DNA from 2 places in the Streptomyces sp. NPDC050147 genome. Region 1 is predicted to be linked to the other one. Evidence: riboswitches for the same ligand, from Rfam matches in the RefSeq annotation. Region 1 holds a riboswitch; the other holds the start of a gene.
What was found. A riboswitch is a leader RNA that binds a small molecule or an ion and turns the genes downstream of it on or off. The one in region 1 is predicted to bind cyclic di-AMP.
Positions count from the first base shown of each region.

Region 2: linked by a shared signal. The riboswitch ahead of AB0I94_RS22120 (LysM peptidoglycan-binding domain-containing protein) and the one ahead of AB0I94_RS35275 (NlpC/P60 family protein) in region 1 are both predicted to bind cyclic di-AMP.

Region 1 covers NZ_JBFALJ010000031.1:13,865-21,576, reverse strand. Annotated here, with positions in the region: gene AB0I94_RS35285 (peptidoglycan DD-metalloendopeptidase family protein) at 1-1,173, shown strand, start outside; gene pcrA (DNA helicase PcrA) at 1,195-3,720, opposite strand; cyclic di-AMP (ydaO/yuaA leader) riboswitch at 3,965-4,122, shown strand; gene AB0I94_RS35275 (NlpC/P60 family protein) at 4,130-5,347, shown strand; gene AB0I94_RS35270 (hypothetical protein) at 5,441-5,794, opposite strand; gene AB0I94_RS35265 (NlpC/P60 family protein) at 6,115-7,158, shown strand; gene AB0I94_RS35260 (hypothetical protein) at 7,293-7,712, shown strand, end outside.
Region 2 covers NZ_JBFALJ010000014.1:68,504-76,215, forward strand. Annotated here, with positions in the region: gene AB0I94_RS22095 (DUF1772 domain-containing protein) at 1-124, shown strand, start outside; gene AB0I94_RS22100 (endonuclease/exonuclease/phosphatase family protein) at 192-1,295, opposite strand; gene AB0I94_RS22105 (M15 family metallopeptidase) at 1,292-1,945, opposite strand; gene AB0I94_RS22110 (peptidoglycan-binding protein) at 2,180-2,533, opposite strand; gene AB0I94_RS22115 (hypothetical protein) at 2,789-3,142, shown strand; cyclic di-AMP (ydaO/yuaA leader) riboswitch at 3,922-4,078, shown strand; gene AB0I94_RS22120 (LysM peptidoglycan-binding domain-containing protein) at 4,082-4,840, shown strand; gene AB0I94_RS22125 (hypothetical protein) at 5,005-6,102, shown strand; gene AB0I94_RS22130 (hypothetical protein) at 6,105-7,214, shown strand; gene AB0I94_RS22135 (GNAT family N-acetyltransferase) at 7,355-7,712, shown strand, end outside.

The DNA.
Region 1 (7,712 bases):
CCGCAGCCGACCGGCCAGTGGGAGACCCCGGCCTTCGACACCGGCGCGTACGACGCGACCGCGTGGAACTCCGGCGCCCAGGACATGACGTACGGGAGCACCGGGACACACGAGGGCTACGGCACCCCCGAGACCCATGAGGCGCACGAGGCACACGGCACGTACGAGGCCCAGGACACGCCCGGAGCGCCCGACACGTACGAGGCCCCCGAACCGTACGAGCATTCGCCTTACGACACCGGGTCCTACGCCTCCGCGTCGTACGACTCCGACCCCCACTCCCCCGAGGCCTACGCCGAACCGGCTCACGCCGAGCACGAATTCACGCCCGACGAGGCTCCCGCCGATTCACTCGGCCCGGTCGAGCCGAGCCGCCGGGCTTCCGCGAGTGACGGCGAACCTCCGCTCATCGACCGTTCGCACGGCTCCCGTTCCCGGGCCCGCCGTCGCTCCCCCGCCAAGCGCTCCGCGCTCTTCACCGTCGCCGTGCCCTCCGCCTGCGTGATGGGCGTCGCGGGTATCGCCGCCGCCTCCGTGGGCGACTTCGGCGGCGACGACGGCAAGGAGACGCAGGCGGCAACGGCCCCGGACACCGCGCCGGTGCAGCCCTCCACCGCCAACAACAAGCTCGACACGCAGCTGGCGAACGTCTCCGCGGACGCCGGTGACTTCGCCGATCGCGCGAGCCGCACCCAGGAGCGCATCGACCTCAAGGCGGAGAAGGTCGCCGCCCAGAGGAAGGCCGCCGAGGAAGCCGCGCGCAAGGAGCGCCTGCGCCCGAAGTTCTCGCTTCCGGTGAAGCAGCACGGCCTGAGCGCTTATTACGGCCAGGCCGGCGTCAACTGGATGTCCGCGCACTCCGGAATCGACTTCCCGGTGTCGTACGGCAGCGAGGTGCTCGCCGCCACCGACGGCACGGTCTCCACGAAGTGGAACAGCGCCTACGGCAACATGGCGATCGTGACCGCCAAGGACGGCACGGAGACGTGGTACTGCCACCTCTCCACGCACACGGTCTCCAGCGGCCCCGTCAAGGCGGGTGACCCCATCGCCTTCTCCGGCAACTCCGGCAACTCCACGGGCCCGCACCTGCACTTCGAGGTGCGTCCCGCCGGCGGCTCGGCGATCGACCCGCTGCCGTGGCTGCGCAGCCACGGCCTCGACCCGACGTAACTCAGGCCGCCGCGCGCGGCGTCAGAGCTTCTCCACCGGTGCGTAGCGCAGGAGGAGCCGCTTCGGCTTCGGCTCTCCGAAGTCCACCGTCGCCTCGGCGTTCGCACCCGTCCCCTTCACCCCGACCACGGTCCCGAGGCCGAACTGGTCGTGCGTGACCCGGTCCCCGATCGCGAGCGCGACCACCGGCTTCTCCGAGGCGCGGCGCGTGGCGAATCCCTGCGCGCCCCCGGTGCGCGAGCGGGACGACGACAAGGAGGAGGCGATTCCGGCTGCGGGCCCGGAGGTTGCCGGTGCGCCGACGGAACCCTTTCGCTTCCAGTCCAGGTGGGACTCCGGGATCTCCTCCAGGAAGCGCGAGGGCGGGTTGTACGAGGGCTGTCCCCAGGCGCTGCGCATCGAGGACCGCGTCAGGTAGAGCCGCTCCCGCGCGCGCGTGATGCCCACGTACGCGAGGCGGCGCTCCTCCTCCAGTTCCTTGACCTGGCCGAGGGAGCGCATGTGCGGGAAGACGCCGTCCTCCATGCCGGTCAGGAAGACGACCGGGAACTCGAGGCCCTTGGCGGTGTGCAGCGTCATCAGCGTGATGACTCCGGAGCCGTCGTCCTCCTCGTCCGGGATCTGGTCGGAGTCGGCGACGAGCGCGACCCGCTCGAGGAACTCCGAGAGTGTGCCCGACACTCCTGTGCCGGCGCCTTCGGCCACATCCTCGCCGTCGTTCTCGCCTTCGCCTTCCGCTTGGCCTTCGGAGGTCGCCTCCCCACTGTCCTGCTCGAACTCCAGGGCCACGGCGGCGAGTTCCTGGAGGTTCTCGATGCGGGTCTCGTCCTGCGGGTCGGTCGAGGCCTGCAGCTCGGCGAGGTACCCGGTCCGTTCGAGCACGGCCTCCAGGACGACGGCGGGCCCGGCGCCCGACTCGACGATGGTCCGCAGCTCCTCCATCAGAACGTTGAAACGCTTGACGGCGTTCGCCGAACGGGCCGCCATTCCGTACGCCTCGTCGACGCGCTTCAGTGCCTGCGGGAAGGAGATCTTCTCGCGCTGCGAGAGCGCGTCGATCATCGCCTCCGCGCGGTCGCCGATGCCCCTCTTGGGTACGTTCAGGATGCGCCGCAGCGGGACGGAGTCCTCCGGATTGGCGAGCACTCGCAGATACGCGAGGACGTCCCGGACCTCCTTGCGCTCGTAGAAGCGGACGCCGCCGACGACCTTGTAGGGCAGGCCGACGCGGATGAAGATCTCTTCGAAGACACGGGACTGCGCGTTCGTCCGGTAGAAGATCGCGACGTCGCCCGCCTTCGCGTCACCCGCGTCGGTGAGCCGGTCGATCTCGTCGGCGACGAACTGCGCCTCGTCGTGCTCGGTGTCGGCGACATAGCCGATGATGCCCGCGCCCGCGCCCGCGTTGGTCCACAGGTTCTTGGGGCGGCGGCTTTCGTTGCGCTCGATGACGGCGTTGGCCGCGGTCAGGATCGTCTGCGTGGAGCGGTAGTTCTGCTCGAGGAGGATCGTGGTCGCGTTCGGATAGTCCTCCTCGAACTGGAGGATGTTGCGGATCGTGGCGCCGCGGAAGGCGTAGATCGACTGGTCCGCGTCGCCCACGACACACAGCTCGGCGGGGTCGTCACCCTCGCCTCCGGAGGGCCCCACCAGCTCGCGGACCAGGGCGTACTGCGCGTGGTTGGTGTCCTGGTACTCGTCGACCATCACGTGGCGGAAGCGGCGGCGGTAGTGCTCGGCGACGTCCGGGAACGCGCGGAACATGTGGACCGTCGTCATGATCAGGTCGTCGAAGTCGAGGGCGTTCGCCTCGCGCAGCCGCGACTGGTACATCGCGTACGCCTGCGCGAGCGTCTTCTCGAAGCCGTCGGCGGCCTGGCCTGCGAAGGTCTCCTCGTCGATCAGCTCGTTCTTCAGGTTCGAGATCTTGGCGCTGAAGGACTTCGGCGGGAACTTCTTCGGGTCGATGTCCAGGTCGCGGCAGACCAGCGCCATGAGCCGCTTGGAGTCGGCGGCGTCGTAGATCGAGAAGGAGGAGGTGAAGCCCAGCTTCTTCGACTCGCGGCGCAGGATGCGGACGCACGCGCTGTGGAACGTCGACACCCACATCGCGTTGGCCCGCGGCCCGACGAGCTGCTCGACGCGCTCCTTCATCTCGCCCGCGGCCTTGTTGGTGAACGTGATCGCCAGGATCTGCCCCGGGTGCACGTGCCGCTCTGCCAGGAGATACGCGATGCGGTGCGTCAGGACGCGGGTCTTGCCGGAGCCCGCCCCCGCGACGATGAGCAGCGGGGAGTGCGCGTGCACGACAGCCGCGCGCTGGTTCTCGTTCAGCCCGTCGAGCAGGGCCGCCGGGTCGATCACGGGGCGCGGGGCGCCGCCGCGGTAGTGCGCCTCCCGGGGCACGGGCGCGTCGAACTTCCCGTCGAACAGATCATCCGGAACGGATTCCGGAGCACTGTCCTCGGGCGGCGGCGGGGACTCCTCCTCCGAAGCCCGCGAGGGCTGGAGGTCCGCCAGGAAGCTGTCATCAAAGAGGCTGCTCATCGCCTCCCGAGTCTAGGCGGCCCCACTGACAACCCGCTCCGGGTTCCGGCCACGTCACACCCGCCTACGCCACGCCCACGCCCTGCCACTCTCCGTCATAACACGGCGTGCCCGCGTCAAGAGCTTCGTAAAGTAACGAAAATGTATCGGGCATATCGAACATCAACCTTCACACGAGCCACACGAGTTGGCTAGCGTGCTCCGCGGGCCGCTCGTACTCCCACCGGCGAACCCCGCCGGGAACGGGTGGCCTCCGCCGAGTTCGATCTCCTCGGAGCCGGGGACCCACGATGAACTTGGGGTGAATCGGTCCCGTACGCGGTACGGGACCGTAGGGCAACCTTCCGGAACCACCCGCCCGAACCCGACAGCTAACCCGGTAGGCGGTCTACGGAAGGAGTCGCCTCCCTTGGCGTCGCACCGCAAGCCGCGGACCCGCATGGCCGGCCTACGCGCCGCTCCCGCCCTCGGCATCACGACGGCAGCCCTCACCTCCGTGGCTCTCCTGTCACAGAGCGCGCAAGCGGCACCGTCCGCACCCGAGAAGCCCAGCCTCGAAGAGGTGCAGAAGAAGGTCGACGACCTCTATCACCAGGCGGGCGTAGCCACCCAGAAGTACAACTCGGTCAAGGAGCGCACCGACAAGCAGCGCAAGAAGGTCGACACCCTTCTCGACGATGTGGCCAAGCGCACGGACAAGCTGAACGAGGCCCACCAACAGCTGGGCACGTTCGCCGCGGCCCAGTACCGCACCGGCGGCGTCTCGGAGACCGCCACGATGCTGCTCGCCGACGACCCGGAGGGGTACTTCGCCCAGAACCACCTGTCGGAACGGCTGACCGCGCGCCAGAAGAAGGCGGTCGACGACTACCAGACGCAACAGGCCTCGGCGACGAAGCAGCGCACGAAGGCCGCCAAGAGCCTGGAGACGCTGAGCGACTCACGGGACGATCTCAGGACGAGCAAGCAGACCGTCCAGAAGAAGCTGGGTCAGGCGCGCACGCTGCTCTCGGAGCTGACGGCCGAGGAGAAGGCACGGCTGGCGGCGATCGAGAAGAAGAAGGAAGAAGAGGCCAAGCGCAAGGCCGCCGAGCTGGCGCGCAAGCAGGAAGCCGAGGCGGAGGCCAAGCGCAAGGCGGCCGAGGAGGCCGCGGCCAAGGAACGCGAGAAGGAGAAGGAGACGACCCCGGACTCGGGCTCGGGTTCGGGCTCCGGCACCGACACGGGCGCAGGCTCTGGCTCTGGCTCTGGCTCTGGCGGCACGGACAGTGGTTACGCGACGAAGGCCGCGAAGGTGATCAACTTCGCCGAGGGTCAAATCGGCAAGCCGTACGTGTGGGGCGCCGCCGGCCCCGACTCCTACGACTGCTCCGGGCTCACCCAGGACGCCTGGAAGGCCGCGGGGATCTCCCTGCCGCGTACGACGTGGGACCAGGTGAAGGTCGGCACGACCGTGAAGACGGCCGACGCCAAGCCGGGCGACCTGGTCTTCTTCTACGACGACATCAGCCACGTGGGGATATACATCGGCGACGGCAAGATGATCCACGCCCCGAAGCCGGGCACGAACGTCCGCGTCGAGTCGATCTACTACATGCCCATCCACAGCGTGGTGCGGCCCGCCTGAGCGGTCACCGAGGTCCCGTCCACGCGCGCGTGGCCCGCATTCCCGGGGGGATGCGGGCCACGCGCGCGTAGTGGGCCGGTTGAACCCGCGAACTCAGGTCCACAGGACCGCGATGAAGATGTTCACGACGGTCAGCAGACCGACCGCGCCGAACATCCCCTTGTCCACCTTCTCCTCGTCCCGTTTCACGTAGACGAGCGCGAGGATCACGATCAGGACGGCCATCTTGATGCCGATCTTGACGTTGTTGACGGGGTTGTCGTCCGCCTGGTTGAGACCCACCAGGATCACGCCCGTCACGAGCATCGTGAGCGCGCCGTGCAGCATCGCGGGGTTGAAGCGGGCCGTGCCCTGGCCCATCTGCTTCATCTGAGTGAGGAAGCCGCCCAGGAGGGAGCCGATGCCGATGATGTGCAGGCCGACGAAGAGATGGGTGAGAACGTCCATGGTTCCGGAGCCTAGCCGGGGCCTTATCACCTCTCCGTAGCCAGGTGGGCCCCGAACGCCGCACCGGTCACACACACCTTCGAAGAAGGCCGGTTCGGCCGACTGCGCGGTCGCTTACGGTCACCGGGCGGAACACTGGCATCAGTTGCGCACAATCCGTCACCGGCCCGTGACGGCCAGGTTTAGCGTCCTTCGACAGGTGACCGGCTCCCCACCGCCGCCCAGGACCCGGGGCGGCAGTCGGTCACCACCGCCGAGAATCCGGCGGCGGTCCGCTCCCCCTGTGCGGGCTGCCGCCGGAACCTAAGGAGCCCTCTTCGTTGGCAGCGCACCGCAAGCCGAAACAGCGCTCGCTCCGTGGCCATACGGCCCGCACGGCCGCCACCATCGCTCTCGCCGGGGCCGCCACAGCCACCGCCTTCGACGGCACGGGACACGCGGATCCGCGGCTCAGCCCGGCCGAGGTGAAGTCCAAGGTCGACGCGCTCTACCGCGAGGCCGAGATCGCCACCGAGAAGTACAACGGCGCCAAGGAGAAGGCCGAGAACGCCGAGAAGTCCCTGGGCGAACTGCGTGACGAGGCGGCCCGGAAGACGGAGAAGCTCAACACGGCGCGCAGGGAGCTCGGTTCGATCGCAACCGCGCAGTACCGCAGCGGCGGCATCGACCCGGCCGTACAGCTCGCACTCTCCTCCGACCCCGACCAGTACCTCGAACGCGCCGCGCTCGCCGCCCGTGCCGACAGCCGCCAAGCGGCAGCCGTCAGCGGCGTACAGAAGCAGCTCCAGGAGATCGACCAGCTGCACACCGAGGCCGACGGCACCCTCGCGCACCTCACGTCCCGCCAGGCGGAGCTGAAGAAGCACAAAGAGACCGTCACCGGAAAGCTCGACGCGGCCAAGCGCCTCCTGTCACAGCTCACCAGCGATCAGCGCGCGGAGTTCACGGGCGAGGACAAGGCATCGCGTGACACGGGCCGTGACGGCGTCACGGGCGTCCCGGCCAAGGCCCCCAGCTCCCGAGCGTCAGCAGCCGTCTCGTACGCCTACAAGGCGCTCGGCAGCCCGTACGTGTGGGGCGCCACCGGTCCCGACGCCTTCGACTGTTCGGGGCTCACGCAGGCCGCCTACCGGGCGGCGGGCGTCGGCCTGCCGCGCACGACCTATGCGCAGATCGCCGCGGGCGAACGCGTTCCGCGTTCCCAACTCCAACCCGGTGACCTGGTCTTCTTCTACCAGGGCATCAGCCATGTGGGCCTCTACGTAGGCAACGGCCAGATGATCCACGCCCCGAACCCGAGCGCGCCGGTCCGCCTCGCGCCGATCAGCCAGATGCCGTTCGCCGGGGCGACGCGGGTGGCGTGAGGGAGCCTCGCGGGACGACGCGGGGGGGGGGGGAGCGGTGGAGCCTCGCGGGACGGGGACGGGGACGGGGACGGGGACAGGGACGACGCGGAGGGCGGGATGGGGCTCGCAGGCCCGCGGGTACTGTCAGGGGCATGCCCCGCCGTACGTTGCCGCCGCCTCCGCCACCTGTCCATCTGCGCACCTGGCCGGACCGGAACGCGCTGCTGTACGACCGTGGCATGGCCCTCGAAGACCTGCGCAGACGGAGCTTGGGCGTACACCGTCTCCTGCTGCTCTGGCTGTTCGCACTCGGCTGCGTCGTCGGCTGGGCGCTCCTGACCGTGCCGCTCGAGATGATCGAGGACCACGATCCGATGGTTTTCGTGATGGGTCCGATCTGTGCGGTGCTGGGCCTCGGGGCTCTCGTCCCCTCGCTGGTGGGTGTCGTCGCCGGAATCCGCAACGACCGGAAGATCCGTGAACTCACCGACGGCTGGCTGGCGCTGGACAGCCACCCGTCGTCGGACTCCGCTCTGCGCTCGCCCGGCCTGAGCCTGTGCTGGCTCCTCTCG
Region 2 (7,712 bases), on a different contig from region 1:
CGCACGCACGGGCGCCGCATTCCTTGCCTTCGCACTACTGATCCTCCTCTGCCTGCGCCGAAGCGGTGGGAGAACGGCAGCCATGCGGCACCCCATGCATGGGTCCGGCACCGATGGGCACTAGGCGAGGGCTGGAAGGGGAGGACCGTCACGCCTGGGGAGGTCGCAAGGGCCTTCCCTTCCACCCGACTTCACCAGCTGATCCCGGCCGCCACCGGCAGATGGTCACTGCCCGTGGCCGGCAGCACCCACGAACTCGCCGGCTCCACGCCCCTGACCAGGATCTGGTCGATCCGCGCCACTGGAAAGGACGCCGGCCAGCTGAAGCCGAGGCCCTCGCCGGCCGCGTCCTGGGCCGAGCGCAGCCGCGCGGTGACACCGGCCAGCGCGCGGTCGTCAGTCGTGCCGTTCAGGTCGCCGAGCAGCAGCATCCGCTCGTTCTGCTCGGCGGCGACGGCCTCGGCGAGCGCCTTCGCGCCACGGTCCCGGCTCTCCGTCCAGAAGCCGTCCCTGGGAGTCACGCGCACGGACCCCAGGTGGGCCACATAGACCGCCAGGGGCCCCTGGTCCGTGGCCACCGTGGTACGCAGCGCCCGGTCGTAGGTCATCTTGACGGCGGCCGGCTTGGTGTCCGCCAGCGGCCCGTAGTCCATCTTGACGTCGACCGGCCGGGTGCCGGACAACGGCAGCTTGCTCCACACCCCGACCGTCCCCTTCACCACGTGGTACGGATACGCCTTCGCCAAGACCTTCTCGTACGACGGCTTCGCCTGCTCTGTGATCTCCTCCAGGGCCAGTACGTCCGCATCGGAGGCGGCCAGGGCTCGGGCGGTGCCGGCCGGATCCGAGTTGTCGGCGCCGACGTTGTGGCTGACCACGGTGAGGTCGCCGCCGGAACGGGACTTGTCGATGAGCAGCCCACCGAAGAGGTTCAGCCACACCAAGACCGGCACCAGCAGCGCCACCACCGCGCAGGCGGACCGACGCCACAGCGCCCCGGCCAGCAGCACCGGCACGAACAGGCCGAACCACGGCAGGAAGGTCTCCACCAGACTGCCGAGGCCCCCGTAGTCCGTGATCTGCGCGTGCAGCGACAGGAACAGACCCAGCAGCAGGGCCGATCCCGCGAGCACCTTGCCGCGCTTCCATGGCCCCGGCCGGGAGGCGATGCCGGCCGCCCGGCGGATGCGTGCGCGCCAAGCGCCGGAGGGGGTGTGGCCCTCGGCGTCCCGCTGCCCGGTCTGCTCCCTCGCGTCGACCTGCACCATGGTCTGTCCTCGCTCACTTACGGTCACTGCTGCATCCTGGGGTCTTGAGTCGGGTTGGCATACATGCGCGGACAGCCGTGATCGATCGCTTCGGGGCGGAGTTCGTAGTGCCACGGTTCGTTCTTGTAGATCTGGCACAGCCCGTGCTCGGCACCGTGTTCGGCCAGCCACTCCGTGGCGTCGGAGTGGCCAAGGTCGGCCGCATTCCCTGACACGTGGGGGGACGTCTCCGCGGTGGCCACCCATCGGGCAGCCGCGTCTTTGGACCCGTACTCGGAGATCGCCTCACGAAGAAGCTGGTTCTGGTAGTCCGGGGAGCGCCAGCCGCTGTTGACGTAGACCTCTACTCCGTCCTCGGCCGCATCCGTTGCTGCTCGGCGGAGAGCCTTGAGCAGACCTGGGTCGAGGCCGTCCACGGCCGGAATCGCGTCATCGAAGACCGTCACTCCGTCGGGAACGACGCCGTCATCCTCACCGAGCGCATCACTGTGCTCGCCACCAAGAGAACTCAGGGGTGAGGCGGCCGAGGAGTGCGAGGGCTTCAGTAATCGCCCGCCGAGGGCCGCGGTGGTCGCCGCTATGACGACTGCCAGGCCCAGCAGACCGATCAGGCCGACGGCAAGGCGTCGGCGAAACCGCCGGGGCGTTGTTCGTGCTGATGACCGGGTTCGATTCATGCCGCCAGTCAAGGCAGCGCGGTGTTGCCGGCACGTATGCGGTTTTCGATACGCCGACGATAAGCACCCTCTCGTAGCGTCGGGAGCATGCGCGTGCCGCTTGTGGAGGACGAGCGGCTGGGAAACCTCGCCGGACGGACGGCGGGGCGGACTCTGATCGGAGCCCGCCCCGCGGCTGTCGAAGTTCTCTACGACATCAGCAGTGTCCGTCCGCCTCGAACATGACGAGTCCGGTCAGCGGCCGGTGCAGGGCTCGCACAGGAGTCCCTGGGCGAAGCGTTCGAAGGCCGCCTTGGTTCCTGCTCCGGGGATTCCGTCGATCGCGCCGTTGTAATTCCAGCTGTCGTGGCTGAGCTTGCGCTGCAACGCCTTGATGGTGCCGCTTCCGACGACTCCGTCGATGGCTCCGTTGTAGCCGTGCGCCCTGAGGTGGCGCTGGAACGCCTTCCAGCTACCGGTGCCCAGGTAGCCGTCGATGGATCCCCTGTAGCCGTGGAACGCAGCCAACCACTCCTGAACGGCCCTGGCCTGCCTGCGATCGAGACCGAGGTTGACCACCGCCTGCGTGGTGGCGCCTGACGTACTCACCGTTGCCGCCCTCGGCGCCTCCGCCGGAGTCGCCGCGAACCCGTTTCCCGTTGCCGCAAGGCTGGCGCCTACCACGCCGGCAACCAGAGCAAGACGGACGAGTGGTCTGGCCGACAGTTTCATGTACATATGCAACTCCCCGTTGACGCATCGCATGCGGCCCGAGCACGACTTTCGTGGCGTGTGACGAGCCCTTCTCTTCATCGGCAGACGGTAGGAAAGATATGGGGCCGTTGGCATGAGTATGGGTACTCAATGGGTAACCCCGGTCTCTGCCAACAGGCGTGTGACAGAGGCGAGTTCGGCGGCGCCGTCGAACTGCTCCACCTCGGCCTGCCCGGCCGGTTCGGCCGCCGCGCGCAGACGCTGCTCACCCCGGACCCGGCCTCCGACCTCAATCGACTGCACCGCAGATGGAACGGTCTGCCAGCCCGCCGCACCAACGGGCGAACACGTCGGCCGCGCTCGTCGACGCCCAAAGACGGCAGCGCCGCACAGCTGCACCTGACGGCAGTCGGCCGGCCATTTCGCCGCCCGCGCCCGGCACAACTGAGCCGTCGTCACGTACGACAGCCTGCCCTGGTCGTCCGCGCGTACGTCGTGAAGTGAACTCCGGCGGTATGCGCCGCCTCGCTACCTCCCTGGTTGCAACCAGAGGCCCCCCTGGCTGACGCCCGCTAAGCCCGGCCCGCCGTAGGTTCCATCAATGCGGCGCGCTCCAGAGGGCGCCGCAACGGCAGCTTCTGGGGAAAGTTCTACGACCACAAGATCGACGGGAAGTACGTCCTGCTCCAGGCCAAGTGGAAGGGGCAGGCCTGGACGACCATTCGTACCGCCGCGAATGACGAAGGCTTCAAGGGCAATTACAGCAAGCTCAACGGATCGAATCGGGCCTCAGGATGCGGCTCCCTCACAAGGAGCCGCATCCAGGGTTCGCCAACTGGGCCACGGATTCAGGGCCGTTGTGGGAATTGCCGCCCAAGTCCCCACACGAGAACCGCCTCCCACCGTCACACACAAGGCCACCATGACCAGCAAACCACTTAGACAACATAGGCCATATGCCCCTTTTGACGCACAAAGAACGCCCTCGCGTTATGTCCGAATTGAGGATTAAGGCCACTTCTGCACCCAGTTGGGATTGCGCTTCAGTGGAATGAGTCACACCCGACTGCGCGACCGCTCAAGAGCCGCTCGGCGCATTTTCGTTTCACGCAAAGAAAGTTGAGGCTATTTGATCAATGGGGCCAAGGGATTTCGATCACTAGAATCGCCCCCGCGCATTCCCCCCATCGAATTCCGCCCTTGTTCTGTCCGGGCTTTCTCGCCTAACCTCACCGTCAATCCGGATGGAACGCCGAATCCTGCCGCTGTCCGGAAACCCTTCCCGTACTCACTCACTTACGCACGGCAGGAGCGGGGGAACCAGGTAAGCCGCCGTTCCGGACTCCGGAACGGCTCGGGGTGAAGTCACATTCGCAGTGTGACCGGACATCTCCCGTCCGAACCCGACAGCTCACCTCGTAGGCGACGGAGAGGAAATTCGTCATGCCTGCAAAGGGAAAGCACCGCCGTCCCAAGTCCAGCTCGTTCCGCCGGGGCATCGCCGCGGCGGGCACGGGCGGCGCCGTGCTCGTCCTCCCGGTGATCGGCGCGACCTCGGCCGGCGCCGCGCAGCCCGCGGCGGCCGCCAAGCCCGCCGCCCCCAAGACCTACGTCATCGCCGAGGGCGACTCGCTCTCCAAGATCGCCCGAGAGCACTCCGTCAGCGGCGGCTGGAAGAAGCTGTACGAGGACAACCGCAGCGTGCTGGGTGACAACCCGAGACTGATCCACCCCGGTCTCAAGCTCACCATCGGGCAGAAGGCCCCGGCCAAGCCCGCGGAGGATGCGACCGCCTCCAAGGCGTCCGACGAGCGCGCGGACCGCTCCAAGCGCACGAACACCGCCGCCGAGCCCGCCGCCGCACCGGCGAAGAAGACGTACACCAACAACCTCGACGGCTGGATCAAGGAGTCGCTCGACGTCATGGCCCAGCACGGCATCCCCGGCACCTACGAGGGCATCCACCGCAACGTGATGCGCGAGTCCTCCGGCAACCCGCTGGCCATCAACAACTGGGACGTCAACGCCGCCGCAGGGACCCCGTCCAAGGGGCTCCTGCAGGTCATCGCCCCCACCTTCGACGCCTACCACGTGCCCGGCACCTCGCTGGACAGCTACGACCCGGTCGCCAACATCACCGCCGCCTGCAACTACGCGGCCGACCGGTACGGCTCGATCGACAACGTGAACGGCCCCTACTAGGAGCCCCCTCTCGACCGCCCCGAGCCCCGGCACGCACTGCGTCCGGGGCTCAGGCGCGAGCCTGTCCGGGGCTCAGGCGCGGGCCGTAGATTGGCATGCACCCGTCTATTCACAGACGGGTGCATGCCAATAAGGTGAGCGACCTTCGCGTTCTGGGAGGTCTCATGAACGGTCTCCGTGCGGTCATCATCGGTCTTGTCGTCGCGTGTGCAGCAGCCGTGTCGCCCGTCACGGCCGGGTCGCCGGCCGCGGCCGTGCCGCCTGCCGATGCCGGTACGCCGAGCGTGACGCCAAGGTGGTCGGCGCTGCCGGTGCCCGCGGCTGCCCCTCCGGTGACCGTGTCCGATCTCGCCGCCCGCGGGGCGGGCGACGCCTGGGCGACCGGGTACGAGCACACCGCCGACTGGGTGCGGCCGATGCTCTACCGGTGGGACGGCGCGGCGTGGAGCCGGGACACCACCTTCCCCGGCGCCGATGAGTCGGGCTGGCTCGGCAAGGTGCGGTTCGTCGGCAAGGAGGCGTGGATCTTCCACAACCGCGCCGGGACGGGAGAGATCCTGCGCCGGTCGGCGGGAGGGTGGATCACCGTCCCGCTGCCGCAGACCCTGTGGACCTATCAGGACTTCGCCGCGGTACCGGGCGCCGCGTGGGTGGTCGGTGAGGACGACACCGGGCCGAAGGTGTTGCACTACGACGGTTCCGACTGGACCACACAGCCCACCCCGGACGGTGTTCTGTACGTGATGGGCATCACCGCGCGTTCGGCCACCGACGCCTGGGCCTGGGCGGACACCACCAGCGGGACCACCGTCCTGCGCTGGGACGGCACGGCATGGCGGGACGCGAAGGTGTCGCTGCCGCCGAACAGCAACGTACACACGATGCTGCTCGAACCGTCCGGCCGGGTCACGATCGGCGGCAGCCAGTACACCGACGGCGGGACGCGCACCTACCTCATGAGCTGGAACGGCCACACCTGGCGCACCACCTACCCGCCGCTGGGCAATATCCACATCGAGGCGATGGTGCGCGGCGCGGACGGCGCGCTGTGGCTGCCGGTGCGCAGCGACCGCGCGTTCCAGTCGAAGTACGCGCGGGTGAACGGCTCCCGCATCACCTTCTCCTACGGCCCTGAGCGCACGAACGCGATCGACGTGAAACCGCGTGCACTGGCGAAGACCGGGTCCACGCTGCTGTCCTTCGGGACCGTGGAGATCTACGGCTCGAAGCCGAACCTGATGAGCGAGCGGCTGGGAGGCTGACCATGGTGCGCCGACTTCTCGTCGCGGTCCTCGCCGTCGCGATGACCGCCGTCACCGTCATGAGCTCGGCCGCGTCGGAATCCCCTGCCTGGCAACACGTCCCGGTTCCGGCACAGGTACGCCCCCAGGCCGGGCTGAACGAGGCCGTGGCGTTCGGGCCGGACCGGGCGTGGGCGGTGGGTTCCGACGCCGTCGGTCGCGAGGCGCCGGGCTTCCCGCTGATGCTGCGCTGGGACGGAACCGCGTGGCAGCGCCAGAGCCTGCCCAAGGCCGACTGGCAGGGAGACCTGCTGTCCATCGCCGCGACCTCGGCGACGGCGGTCTGGGCGGTCGGCCGCGACTCGGCGGGCGGCGCCCGCCTGCTCCGCTACGACGGCACCGCCTGGCGCGAGACCCGGCCGCCGCGCGGTGTCCTGCTGACCAAGGTCGTCACCGGCGGCGGCGAGACCTGGCTGATCGGTTCGCGCGACGGCGCCCAGGTACTGCTGCGGCGGGACGGGAGCGGCTGGCAGGACATGCCGGTGCCGCCGGGAGCCGTGTACGGGATGCACATCGTGGCGGCGGACGACATCTGGGCCGCGGGCTCCACCAACTCGGCTGCGGCCGTGTCGCATTGGAACGGGCAGGAGTGGCAGCAGACCATTGTGGACGGGTTCCCGCGGTCGGCCGTGGGCAGTGTGCTGGCGGTCTCGCCGACGGAGGTATGGGCGGGAGGCACCGCCGGGTTCATCGGCGGACCGGCGGGCAAGCCGATTCCGCCCCTGCTGGTCCGCTGGGACGGGAACGGGTGGAGCCGGGTGACCGTGCCCACCACCTTCGGCTCGATCACCTCGCTCGCGCCCGCCGCGTCCGGCAAGCTGGGCTGGGTCTCGGTGACCAACTCGCAGAAGTGGGGCCCGCCCGGCAGCTATCCGCCGTTGGTCCCGGGGCCGGACTTCCTGTCCTGGGACGGCCAGTCGTTCGCCGAGTACAGCGAACCGGCGGTGGCCGGGGAGGGCGACTCCCGGACGCTGCAACTGGCACCGGTACCGGGCACGTCGTCGGTGTGGTCGGTCGGCCGCGCCGCCGGCCCCGAGGGCACCTTCGCTCCACGCACCCAACGCTTCGGCTGAGCCTACGGGCCGGGCCCCGTCCGAGGTGGACGGAGCCCGGCTCGCGTGGAGAACGTATGCGGTGAGTCCCGGTCAGGGAGCGTTCCGGAAGTGGATCACTCAAGTGATCCAGTCCTCAGAACAGGTTTTAGCATGGGCACATGTCCCCTACGCCGTCGCGGGTGGAACTGTGGCCGCTCACTCTCGCCGACCAGGACGAGTTCTGCTCGCTCGTGCGGGCAAGCACCGAGCTCCATGCGCCGTGGATGCAACTGCCCACGACCTCAGGCGAGTTCCAGGACTGGATGCGCCGCTTCAGCGACGGCACCAGCCTGGGTTTTCTGATCCGCGTTCAGGAGACCGGTGCGGCTGCCGGGATGGTGAACATCAACTCCATCATCCGGGGCCGCTACCAGGGCGCGTCCCTCGGCTACGCGGCCTTCGTCCCGTCCGCAGGGCGGGGTTACATGACCGAAGGGCTCACCGTCGCCCTGCGACACGCCTTCAACGACCTGCGGC